DNA from 2 places in the Limnohabitans sp. genome. Region 2 is predicted to be linked to the other one. Evidence: predicted binding sites of a transcription regulator. Region 2 holds the regulator's gene; the other holds the start of a gene.

Region 1 (5,733 bases), 110 kb from region 2:
GTGCGCTACGAGGGGGCCGCTGCGCGATCGGTGCCCACTGGCGTGCGCCGAGGCCTTTGGCTGGCCTTTGTTCTGCTCTGGTTGCAGATTGGTTTGGGTGGTTGGGTCAGCACCAATTACGCCGTGCTGGCCTGCCCGGACTTCCCTACCTGCCACGGTCACTGGCTGCCCGCGATGAACTGGCAAGGTTTTGCTGTTTGGCGTGAGCTGGGCATGACACCCGATGGTCAACTGCTGCCCTTTGACGCTTTGGTCAGCATTCACTTCGTGCACCGCAGTGCCGCATGGTTGGTGTTGGCTGTGTTGGTGGTGGTGGGCTGGCGTTTGCGCCGGCTGCCCGGCCTGCAAGGCGCAGGACAAGGCTTGCTGGCTTTGTCGGCTTTGCAATTGCTAACGGGCCTGAGCAATGTGGTGCTCGGCTGGCCCTTGCTGGCGGCTGTGTTGCATACGGGGGGCGCTGCTGCCATGGTGGTGGTGTTGACTTGGGCACTGTGCATCAGCCGTGCAGTACGCTCCTCGGATTTTTTGAGTACCAACTTGGGGGTGGATGCCACGACCCCATCGGCGACACCTTCCAGTGCCCGCGCTTCTTCACCCCTTTCCTCTGATTCAAGGCCTGCCGCATGACCGCTGCCATTGTTCCAACGCCTGCGTCTGCCTGGCGACAGTATTACGCACTGACCAAACCCCGTGTGGTGCAACTGATCGTGTTTTGTGCCCTGATCGGCATGGTGCTGGCGGTACCCGGTGTGCCGAGCCTGGCCCAATTGACACTGGGCCTGTGGGCCTGTGTGGGCATTTGGCTGGTGGCAGGAGCGGCAGCAGCATTCAATTGCCTGGTTGAAAAAACCATTGACGCCAAGATGAAGCGAACCGCCTGGAGGCCTACCGCCAAGGGCGAACTCAGTGACCAGCAAGCTTTGCTGTTCTCGGGTGCGTTGTGCGCTGTGGGTTCGGCTGTGCTGTATGTGTGGGTCAATCCGCTCACCATGTGGCTGACTTTTGCGACTTTCGTGGGTTACGCCGTCGTCTACACCGTCATCCTCAAACCGCTCACGCCCCAAAACATTGTCATTGGTGGTGCCAGCGGAGCCATGCCCCCGGTGCTGGGTTGGGCTGCGATGACGGGCCAGGTGGGGCCCGAGGCCCTGATCCTGTTCTTGATCATCTTCTTATGGACGCCGCCGCATTTCTGGGCCCTGGCGCTGTATCGGGTCGAGGACTATCGCAAGTCGGGTTTGCCCATGTTGCCTGTCACGCACGGCAATGCATTCACCCGCTTGCAGATTTTGCTCTACACCTTCGTTTTGATGGCCTCGTGCCTGATGCCCTTCGTCTACGGGATGAGCTCCTGGCTGTATCTGAGCGTGGCCGTGGTGTTGAGCCTTGGCTTCATCGGCTATGCCTGGGCTTTAAACCGGCAATACTCTGACGAACTGGCGCGCAAGACCTTTAGATTTTCACTGATCCACCTGAGCGCCTTGTTTGCGGCCTTGCTGGTGGATCATTACCTTTTCTGATGACACATGAAAAACCGTTCCTTTTGGTTAGCTTTGGGCCTGGTGTCCTTGTTGGGTCTGAGCGCATGCAGTCAGGACAAGCCGGCTTTTCGGGGAGTGGACATCACCGGGGCGGATTATGCTCAAGGCTGGGAGCTGAGTGACCAGGACGGCCGGGTGCGCACCCTGAAGGATTTTTCAGGCAAAGTGGTGGTGGTGTTTTTTGGTTTTACACAATGCCCCGATGTTTGCCCGACAGCCCTGCAGGAAATTGCAGAGGCCAAGCAATTGATGGGAGAAGACGGGGGCAAGCTGCAAGGCATTTTCATCACGATAGACCCGGAGCGTGATGCGCCCGAATTGCTCAAGGCCTATGTGGCCAATTTCGGCAATGATTTTGTCGCGTTGCGACCTGCGCCTGAGCAGTTGCCCAAGGTAGCCAAGGACTTCAAGATCTATTACAAAAAGGTCGATGGCAAAACCCCCACCAGTTACAGCATGGACCACTCGGCGGGCAGCTTCACATTTGATCCGCAAGGGCGCATCCGTCTGTACAACCGCCACGCCAGTGGTGCCGCTGCTCTAGCAGCTGACGCCAGAATCTTGCTTTCAGGCAAGTGAGCCCGCCCGCCCCATGCGCAAGGCGGTTTGGGCCTCAGTTCACTTCTATTTTCTGATTTCGAATGATCTCGCCCAAGGCCTTGGTGTCTGCCTCAATGCGGTGACGCAGGCCTTCCGGGGAGGAGCCGACCACCTGCCAGCCTTGCTGGAACAAGCGCGCCCGCATCTCTGGGGTACGCACGATGTCACTGACAACAGCGGACAGTTTGCTGGCCACGGCGGGGGACATAGAAGCGGGTGCGGCTAAAGCGTTCCAGATCTCCAGTTGGTAATCCTTCACACCGATCTCGGTTAGGCTGGGTACTTCAGCGGCGACAGGACTGCGCCCGCTGCTGGAGCTGCCAATGGCGCGCAACTTGCCGCTGCTGACTTGAGCTGCAGACATGGCCGGTGGCAGCAAAGCCATTTGCACCTGGCCACCCAGCATGGCGGTGATGATCTGTGGATTGCCCGGATAAGGCACGTGTACAGGGGAAATCCCGGCTTTGGTTTTGAGCAGTTCCATTCCCAGATGGGCCACAGTGCCCACTCCGGGCGAGGCATAGCTGAGTTTGTCACCCGCTTTTTGCGCTTCGCTCAGCCACTGTGCGGCCGATTGGCCGGGGGCGTTGGTCGGCACCGTGAGTACCAGAGGGGCTTTACCGATCAGGCTGATCGGGGCCAGGTCCTTCAGCGGGTCATAGGGCACTTTGGGGTTCAAGATGCGAGCGATCGTCATATTCCCATTGATCATCAGGCCCAAGGTGTGACCATCGGTAGCTTTGGCTACGAAATCGGCAGCGATGTTGCCACCCGCCCCCACCTTGTTCTCCACAATGACGCTCTGTCCCAAGGCTTTGGCCAGTGGTTCGGCCAAGGCGCGGGCGGTCAGGTCAGGGCTGGAGCCGGCCGGAAAACCCACCACCATGCGCACGGTCTGGCTTGGCCAAGCGATCGGAGTTTGGGCCCAGGCCAAGGACGAGGCCAAGCCGGCAAGCCAAGTCAGGGCAAGGCGACGGGCAACACGACGGGTCAGTGTCTTTTGGGGCATGAAAGTGTCCTTGAGTAAAAGCGGGAACTGAGAAGGCATCATCTTAACCAAGTGCGGGGTGTGCGGAGCAGGTGGCCAGGCAGAGTTGGCAGGCTGGACCTATGTCGGGGAGCATGTGGTGGGTGAAATTCTGGTGCTGGAGAAAAAGCACCGCATCCAAGCCGACACCGCCTATGGCCAAGTGTTCAAGGGCATATCGGTGCGTTTGACGCCTGTTCAGGTCGAGACTTTGCGCCTCGGCCCTTCCGTGGGGCATCAGCAAAAATCAAGCCATCGACAGCAACCATCGGGAAGCCTCGTTCAGCAACTTTGGCAAGTGTCTGGACATCTCGCCCGGGTGTATCCATCCCCTCGCACAAGGTCGGCAGTGGCGGGGTCAGCCTGTCTTGCAACCCGATGGCCAGTCCGCATGTGGGCGACTGCTGCAGGCTCAGGCCACTTCCAGCAGCGCTTTTTTCATTTTTTTCATGGCTGCCACTTCGATTTGGCGGATGCGCTCGGCGCTGACGCCGTACTCGTCAGCCAGGTCGTGCAGGGTCATGCCGCCCGAGCCGTTGTCGTTGACCTTGAGCCAGCGCTCTTCCACGATGCGGCGGCTGCGTTCGTCCAAGGCATTGAGGGCCGTGGCCAGTCCGTCGCTGGCCATCACGTCGCGCTCATGGGCTTCGATCATCGCGGTGGGCTCGTGGTTCACATCGGCCAAGTAGGCAATGGGGCCAAAGGCCTGCTCACCGTCGTCCGATGGGGCCGGGTCCAGCAGCACATCGCCACCGGACATGCGCATTTCCATCTCACGCACTTCTTCGCGCTTGACGTTCAGGCTGTGCGCCATCGAATCCACCTGGTCGGGGGTCAGGGTGTCGCGGTGGGTGCCTTCATCGGCATCGGCTTTGTAGCCTTGCTTCATGGAGCGCAGGTTGAAAAACAGCTTGCGCTGGGCCTTGGTGGTGGCCACTTTGACCATGCGCCAGTTTTTCAGGATGTACTCGTGGATTTCGGCCTTGATCCAGTGCAGCGCGTAGCTGACCAGGCGCACGCCTTGATCAGGGTCGAAGCGCTTGACGGCCTTCATCAGGCCCACATTGCCTTCCTGGATCAGGTCGCCGTGCGGCAGGCCGTAGCCCAGGTATTGGCGCGACACCGACACCACCAAACGCAGGTGCGAGAGCACCAGCTTGCGGGCGGCTTCGAGGTCGTCATTGGCTTTGAGTTGGCGGGCGGCCTCTTGCTCTTCCTCGAGGGTGAGCATGGGCATGCGGTTGACCGCAGAGATGTAGGCGTCGAGGTGGCCGAGCGAGGGCACGACCGCCCAGGGGTTGCTCAGCGCGATGGCTGTGGCGGGGGAACCAGTTTGAACGTACATACCAGAACTCCTTTCAGAATACCCCAATATTAGCACTCTCTGGTGAGGAGTGCTAAAGGACGGCCTCGGGGGTCTGAGGTTCCTCGGGTTTTCCCTGATTTTAAGAGGGGGAGCTGGGGTCCGTCTGTGCGCTGGGCCACGGTGCCAACCGGGGTGTTCAGCTCAAAAGGGCCTGGGCAAACTCGCGGGCGTTGAAGGTTTCCAGGTCTTCCAGCTTCTCGCCCACGCCGATGAAGTACACCGGAATTGGCTTTTCGCGGGCAATGGCGCACAGCACGCCGCCTTTGGCGGTGCCGTCCAGCTTGGTCACGATCAGGCCCGTGAGGCCCAGCGTGTCATCAAAGGCGCGCACCTGGGCCAGCGCGTTTTGACCGGTGTTGCCGTCGATCACCAGCAGCACCTCGTGCGGTGCCGTGCCATCGGCCTTTTGCACCACGCGCTTGATCTTTTTGACCTCTTCCATCAGATGCGTTTGGGTGGGCAGGCGGCCTGCCGTGTCGACCAGCACCACATCGCGGCCCCGGGCGCGGCCCGCGCTCACCGCGTCAAAGCTCACAGCGGCCGGGTCGCCGCCTTGTTGGCTGACGATCTCCACCGTGTTGCGGGTGGCCCAAACCGCCAGTTGCTCTTTGGCCGCAGCACGGAAGGTGTCGGCCGCAGCCAGCAGCACGCTCAGGCCCTCGTCGGACAAGTGCTTGGTCAGTTTGCCAATGGACGTGGTTTTGCCTGCGCCGTTCACGCCCGCCACCATGATCACGGTGGGCTTATGGTCGCCAATGCTCAGGGGCTTTTGCAGGGGCGTCAGCAAGTCGGTGATGGCATCGGCCAGCAAGGTTTTGACCTGCGACGGCTCGGTGGCCTTGGCCTCTTTGACGCGGCGCTTGAGGTCTTGCAGCAAATATTCCGTGGCCTTGACACCGGTGTCGGCCACCAGCAGCGCGGTTTCCAGCTCTTCGTACAGTTCGTCGTCGATGCGCGTGCCGGTGAAGACGGTGGTGATGCTGGAGCCGGTTTTGCGCAGACCCGCTTTCAGGCGATCCATCCAGCCCTGGCGGGCGGCTGGGGTGGGCGCGGGTTCAGGCTGCGCGGGCGTGGGCGCGGGCGTCGGCGTGGGTGCGGCAGGTTGTGACAAAGGGCGCGCAGGCGTTGCGGGAGGCGATGGCACCTCGACCGGGGGGGATTTTTTTTTGAAGAAACTGAACATGTCGTGGATTTCAAGG
Region 2 (5,733 bases):
ATGTTGTTCAGCGCCAGGTAGAACAATTTCAGCAATGCCTCATCGCTGGGGAACGAGCCCCGGCTCTTGGTCACCTTGCGCAGACTCATGTTCACCGACTCGATGGCGTTGGTCGTGTAAATGATCCGCCGAATCTCTGGAGGATATTCAAAGAACGGCACGATCCGCTCCCAGTTGCTGCACCACGATTTCACAATGGTCGGGTAGTCAGCGCCCCATTTTTCTTCGAATTCCTGCAGCCGCAGCACGGCATCATCCGCAGTTGCGCTGCTGTAGATGGTCTTCAGGTCTGCGGCCACCACTTTGCGCATCTTCCAGCTCACATAGTTCAGGCTGTGGCGCACCATGTGCACCAGACACAGCTGCACCGCCGTTTGCGGATATACAGCCTCTATTGCCTCGGGAAAGCCCTTCAAGCCATCCATGCAGGCGATGAAGATGTCAGCCACGCCCCGGTTCTTGAGCTCCGTGACCACCTGCAGCCAGAACTTGGCCCCTTCGGTCTGGGCAATCCACAGCCCCAGGATTTCCTTCTCGCCCGCCATGTTGATGCCCAAGGCCAGATATACGGCCTTGTTGCGCACCACGCCTGAGTCACGGGTTTTGACGTGGATGCAGTCCAGGTAAACGATCGGGTACAGCGCATCCAGTGGACGCGCCTGCCAAGCCTTGACCTCGTCCATGACGGCATCCGTAACCGATGAGATCAGCGTGGGCGACACCTCGGTGCCATACATTTCCTGGAGATGCCCCTGAATCTCACGTACCGTCATGCCTCGGGCATACAGGGACAAAATCTTGTCATCAAAACCCGTCCAGCGCGTCTGGTGCTTGGGCACGATCTGCGGCTCAAAGCTGGCGTGGCGATCACGGGGGATATCAATGGGCAGCTCGCCAAAGTCGCCTTTGAGGGTCTTTTTGCTTTTGCCGTTGCGGGCATTGCCAGCGGCGTTGGCCACGCTGGCATTCTTGGTGTGACCCAAGTGCTCGGTCATCTCGGCTTCCAAAGCGCGCTCCACAAGGCGCTTGGTCAGCTGCTTGAGCAGGCCGTTCTCGCCGATGAGGTCTTCAGGTTTTTTATAGCCAGCGAGCAGCTGGTCGATCAATTCGTTGCTGACGGTCATGGTTCATCTTTCTGGATGTTCGGCAGTTTCCTGCCATTTGACCGTTTACACAAAATTTAGGACACCCTCCCTCGGGGCCGTCCGACTTCATCACTCCCCGCGACAAGTCCAGTTCAAACTTGGCGGCGAAGTCTTCAAAGTTGGGCAGGTGCTCGGGCTTCTTGGTCGTCATGCGGCGTTGGCTTCTCTTTCGTTCATAGGCTTCGTTGAACTGTAAGGCCAAAACGCGGGCAATTTCGGGGGACTTGGTACGCAGGCTGTGCGATGCCTCGCGGCGCTTGCCCGCCTCGTCTGTCCAGACTACGCGCAGGCAGTACACGCCCATGCGGTTGACCTTCAGGCGGGGGACTCGGATCATGTGGGACACCCAGGTGGGACACCGACAAGACCCAGAAATGAAAAAAGACCGTTGACGAATCAACGATCTTTTCCATTTTGGTGCGGCTGGCAGGAATCGAACCCACGACCCCTTGGTTCGTAGCCAAGTACTCTATCCAGCTGAGCTACAGCCGCATCATGGAATAAATTATAGCAAGCTTTTATGGGCAACTTTGGATGCGACCGCAATTCAATGACAAGACGTACCACCTCGCTGGGCTTGACCTCGCACAAGGGATATTCTCGCTGCTTGATCACCGGCACAAACCCTGTTGGAGGTTGAAAATCATTCAAACAAGTACTGCCCATGGTTCGATGGTAGATCCCCTGGCCTTTTGATCGGTCACTCGACACTCAGCGAACGACTGATGGGCTGCTCTGTCGTTTTGGCCCGAGACGGTGCAGTGGGTGCGGTGGATCCATGGGGGGTGGGCGCTTTGGTGGCCTGCAACGCGGTAGGCGATGTGATGGACCCCGCTACGGGCCAGGTGCTGGCCGGTGCCCGCACGGTCGATGGGCTGCGCCTGCTGGACACTCAACGCGCCTTGATGGCGGACGGGCGCGACCATCGCCTCCTGTCGGGTATCAACACCACCATTGGCGTGGTGGCCACCAATGCCAGCCTGACCAAGCCCCAAGCCAAGCGCCTGGCCATGAGCGCCCACGACGACCTGGCCCGCAGCGTCCGACCCACACACACCACGCTGGACGGAGACGCCTTGTTTGCCTTGCCCACCGGCACAGAAAACGGCACACCAGACCTGATGTTGCTGACAGTCACGGGCGCCGAAGCCACGGCGCTGGCCACGGTCGATGCGATTCGGCAGGCGCAGGGCATCACCATCCAAACAGGGCTTGTTCCTGCGGCCATGAACAGGATAGCCTGAACCCAGAGACGACAAAGCCCACTCGGTGCAAAGTGGGCTGAGATGTGGATTGAAATGGTAGGGCGTGACAGACTTGAACTGTCGACCAAAGGATTATGAGTCCTCTGCTCTAACCAACTGAGCTAACGCCCCCACCGAAGCTGTGATTGTAGTGGGCGGCAGCGGCCTATTTGGACTGGCTCAGCGCGTTGCTGACCAAGCGCGAGGTGATGTTGACGATCTGGATCATGCGGTCATAGGGCATGCGGGTCGGGCCGATCACGCCCAAGGTGCCCACAATCTGGCCGTCGACCTCGTAGGGCGAGCTGACCACCGACAGTTCCTGCATGGGCACGATCTGGCTTTCGCCGCCAATGTAAATGCGCACGCCTTCGGCCTGGCTGGACACGTCCAGCAAACGCATGAGGTGGGTTTTTTGCTCAAACAGCTCAAACGCACGTCGCAAGTGGCCCATGTCGCTGGAAAAATCGCTGACCGACAACAAATTGCGCTCGCCCGCGATCACCACCTCGTTCTGTTCATCTGCCAGCGCCTCGGTGCTGACCTGCACAGCCGCTTGCATGAGGGTGGCGATTTCGCTTTGCAAGCTGACCAGTTCTTGCTGGACCCGACTGCGCACCTGCTCGATGGCCATGCCTGCGTAATGGGTGTTCAAAAAATTCGAAGTTTCGATCAGCTGGCTTTGCGAGTAATCGGTCTCGGTGAACAAAATACGGTTTTGTACATCACCTTCGGGCGAGACGATGATGACCAACAAACGCCGCTCGGACAATCGCAAAAACTCGATGTGCCGGAACACCGACGGCTTGCGCGGCGTCATGACCACACCCACAAAATGCGACAGGCTGGACAGCAAGTGGGCCGCACTGGCAATCACTTTTTGCGGCTGGTCGGGTGTGAGGGCCGGGGTTTCGATGCCGTCGCGCTGCACCGTGAGCATGGTGTCCACAAACAAGCGGTACCCCCGACTGGTCGGGATGCGCCCGGCCGAGGTGTGGGGGCTGGCGATCAGGCCCAACTCTTCCAGGTCGGACATCACGTTACGGATGGTGGCGGGTGACAAATCCAGGCCCGAGGCTTTGGAGAGCGTGCGCGAGCCCACAGGCTGGCCGTCCGCGATGTAGCGTTCCACCAGCGCTTTGAGCAATAACTTGGCACGTTCATCTAGCATTTGGTCATTTTAATGATGTAATTTGCGAATGAGCTCCAAGTTCCGTCACATTGCACTCTTTGGCAAATACCACACCACCGCGCATGGCGGGGCGCTGGAGAGTTCACGCCGCGCTTTGGACGACGTGGCCCAGTTCTTGACCCGGCAAGGCTGCGATGTGGTGCTGGACCAAGAAACCGCCTCGCACACGGGCTTGAACCAATACCCTGTGCTGGAGATGGCCGAGATCGGCGCGCAGTGCGATCTGGGCCTGGTGATTGGCGGCGATGGCACCATGCTCGGCATAGGCCGCCAAATGGCCCACCATGGCCTGCCGCTGATGGGCATCAACCAAGGGCGGCTGGGCTTCATCACTGACATTCCCCTGCAAAGCTACCAGACTGTGTTGCTGCCCATGCTGCAGGGCCATTACCAAACCGAAGACCGCAGCTTGCTGCAAGCCCACGTCATGCGCGACCAGCGCAGCGTGTTCAGCGCGCTGGCCATGAACGATGTGGTGGTCAACCGGGGCGGTACCTCGGGCATGGTCGAGTTGCGGATCGAGGTTGACGGGCGGTTTGTGTCCAACCAACGGGCCGACGGCCTGATCATCGCCACGCCCACGGGCTCCACTGCTTATTCACTCTCGGTCGGTGGTCCCTTGATGCACCCGGCCATGGGCGGCTGGGTCATGGCCCCCATTGCACCGCACACCTTGTCGAACCGCCCCATCGTGCTGCCCGAGTCCTGCGAAATCAGCATCGAGATCGTGGCGGGGCGTTATGTCAGCGCCAACTTTGACATGCAATCGCTGGCAGATTTGATTTTGGGTGATCGGATCGTGGTCAATCGTTCAGAGCACAAAGTGCGCTTTTTACACCCGGCAGGCTGGAATTATTTCGACACCTTGCGCAAAAAAATGCACTGGAACGGGGGCGATTGAACCATGGCATTGACGCACATCACCCTGCGCGACTTTGTGATCGTGCACGAACTGGCGCTGGACCTGAGCTCAGGCTTTAGCGTATTGACCGGCGAGACCGGTGCGGGCAAATCCATCCTGATCGACGCCCTGCAACTGGCCTTGGGTGCCCGCGCCGAAGCCAGCGTGGTGCGTGAAGGTGCCAGCCGCTGCGAGGTGTGTGCCGAGTTTGAGCCCACAACCCGCATTCAGGCATGGCTCGAAGAAGCCGGGTTTGAGGCCAGCGCCAATTTACTGCTGCGCCGCACGGTGGACAGCAGCGGCAAAAGCCGCGCCTGGGTCAACGGCAGCCCCGCCACCGCCACGCAACTGCGCGAGCTGGGTGAGCAGTTGCTGGACATCCATGGCCAGCATGCTTGGCAAAGCCTGACACGACCTGACGCGGTGCGAGGCTTGCTCGATGCCTATGCGGGCACCGACACGCGCCCGCTCAAAGCCGCTTGGCAGGCCTGGCGCCAGGCTCAGCAAACGCTGGCCGATGCCCTGCAAGCACAAAGCACTTTGGCCAACGAACGCGAACGCCTGGCCTGGCAAATCGGCGAACTGGAAAAACTGAACCCGCAAGTGGACGAATGGCAAGAGCTGAGCTCCCAGCACAGCCGTTTGGCGAACGCGCAAGCCTTGATCGATGGGGCCAACCAGAGCACGGCCTTGCTCGAAGGCGGTGAGAGCGACAGCGAAAGCGGCGCGTTGCGCCAGCTGTCCCGCACCATCCAAACCCTTCAATCTTTGGGACAGTATGAGGCCGAATTCAACGCCTTGGCCGAGGTGCTGGCGTCTGCGCAGGCCCAAGCCGAAGACGTGGCCCATAGCCTGCACAGCTATTTGCGGAAAACCGACCTGGACCCACAGCACTTGGCCCAACTGGACGAGCGCATGGGTCTGTGGCTGTCGCTGGCCCGGCGCTACAAAAAAATACCGGACGAGCTGCCCTTGAGCTTGCAAACCTGGCGCCAAGAGCTGGCCCAGCTCGATGCCGCCGCCGACCTGGACAGCCTGCAAAAAGCCGAACAAGCTGCCCACAAAGCTTGCCTGCAAGCAGCCAAAGCCGTATCAAATCAACGCCAAAAAGCCGCTAAACCATTGGCCCAAGCCGTCAGCAGCGCGATGCAGCAACTGGGCATGCAAGGCGGCCGCTTTGAGGTGCAGTTGCAAACCCTGGATGCGCCCGCGCAACATGGCCTGGAAGAAGTCAGCTTTTTGGTCGCCGGA

What was found. The regulator HrcA, encoded in region 2, represses chaperone genes, less so after heat shock. The targets are predictions, from matches to a motif close to TTAGCACTCNNNNNNNNNGAGTGCTAA.
Region 1: a site for HrcA is predicted at 4,543-4,569, ahead of rpoH (RNA polymerase sigma factor RpoH). Genes of this name have one in related genera too.

The regions. Positions count from the first base shown of each region.
Region 1 is NZ_JAAVVW010000002.1:351,339-357,071, reverse strand. It holds gene HEQ17_RS01835 (heme A synthase) at 1-627, shown strand, start outside; gene cyoE (heme o synthase) at 624-1,520, shown strand; gene HEQ17_RS01825 (SCO family protein) at 1,527-2,120, shown strand; gene HEQ17_RS01820 (tripartite tricarboxylate transporter substrate binding protein) at 2,155-3,150, opposite strand; gene rpoH (RNA polymerase sigma factor RpoH) at 3,581-4,513, opposite strand; gene ftsY (signal recognition particle-docking protein FtsY) at 4,671-5,717, opposite strand.
Region 2 is NZ_JAAVVW010000002.1:239,804-245,536, forward strand. It holds gene HEQ17_RS01250 (IS256 family transposase) at 1-1,124, opposite strand, end outside; gene HEQ17_RS01255 (hypothetical protein) at 1,078-1,482, opposite strand; tRNA gene HEQ17_RS01260 (tRNA-Arg) at 1,561-1,637, opposite strand; gene HEQ17_RS01265 (P1 family peptidase) at 1,871-2,389, shown strand; tRNA gene HEQ17_RS01270 (tRNA-Ile) at 2,445-2,521, opposite strand; gene hrcA (heat-inducible transcriptional repressor HrcA) at 2,556-3,560, opposite strand; gene HEQ17_RS01280 (NAD kinase) at 3,589-4,482, shown strand; gene recN (DNA repair protein RecN) at 4,486-5,733, shown strand, end outside.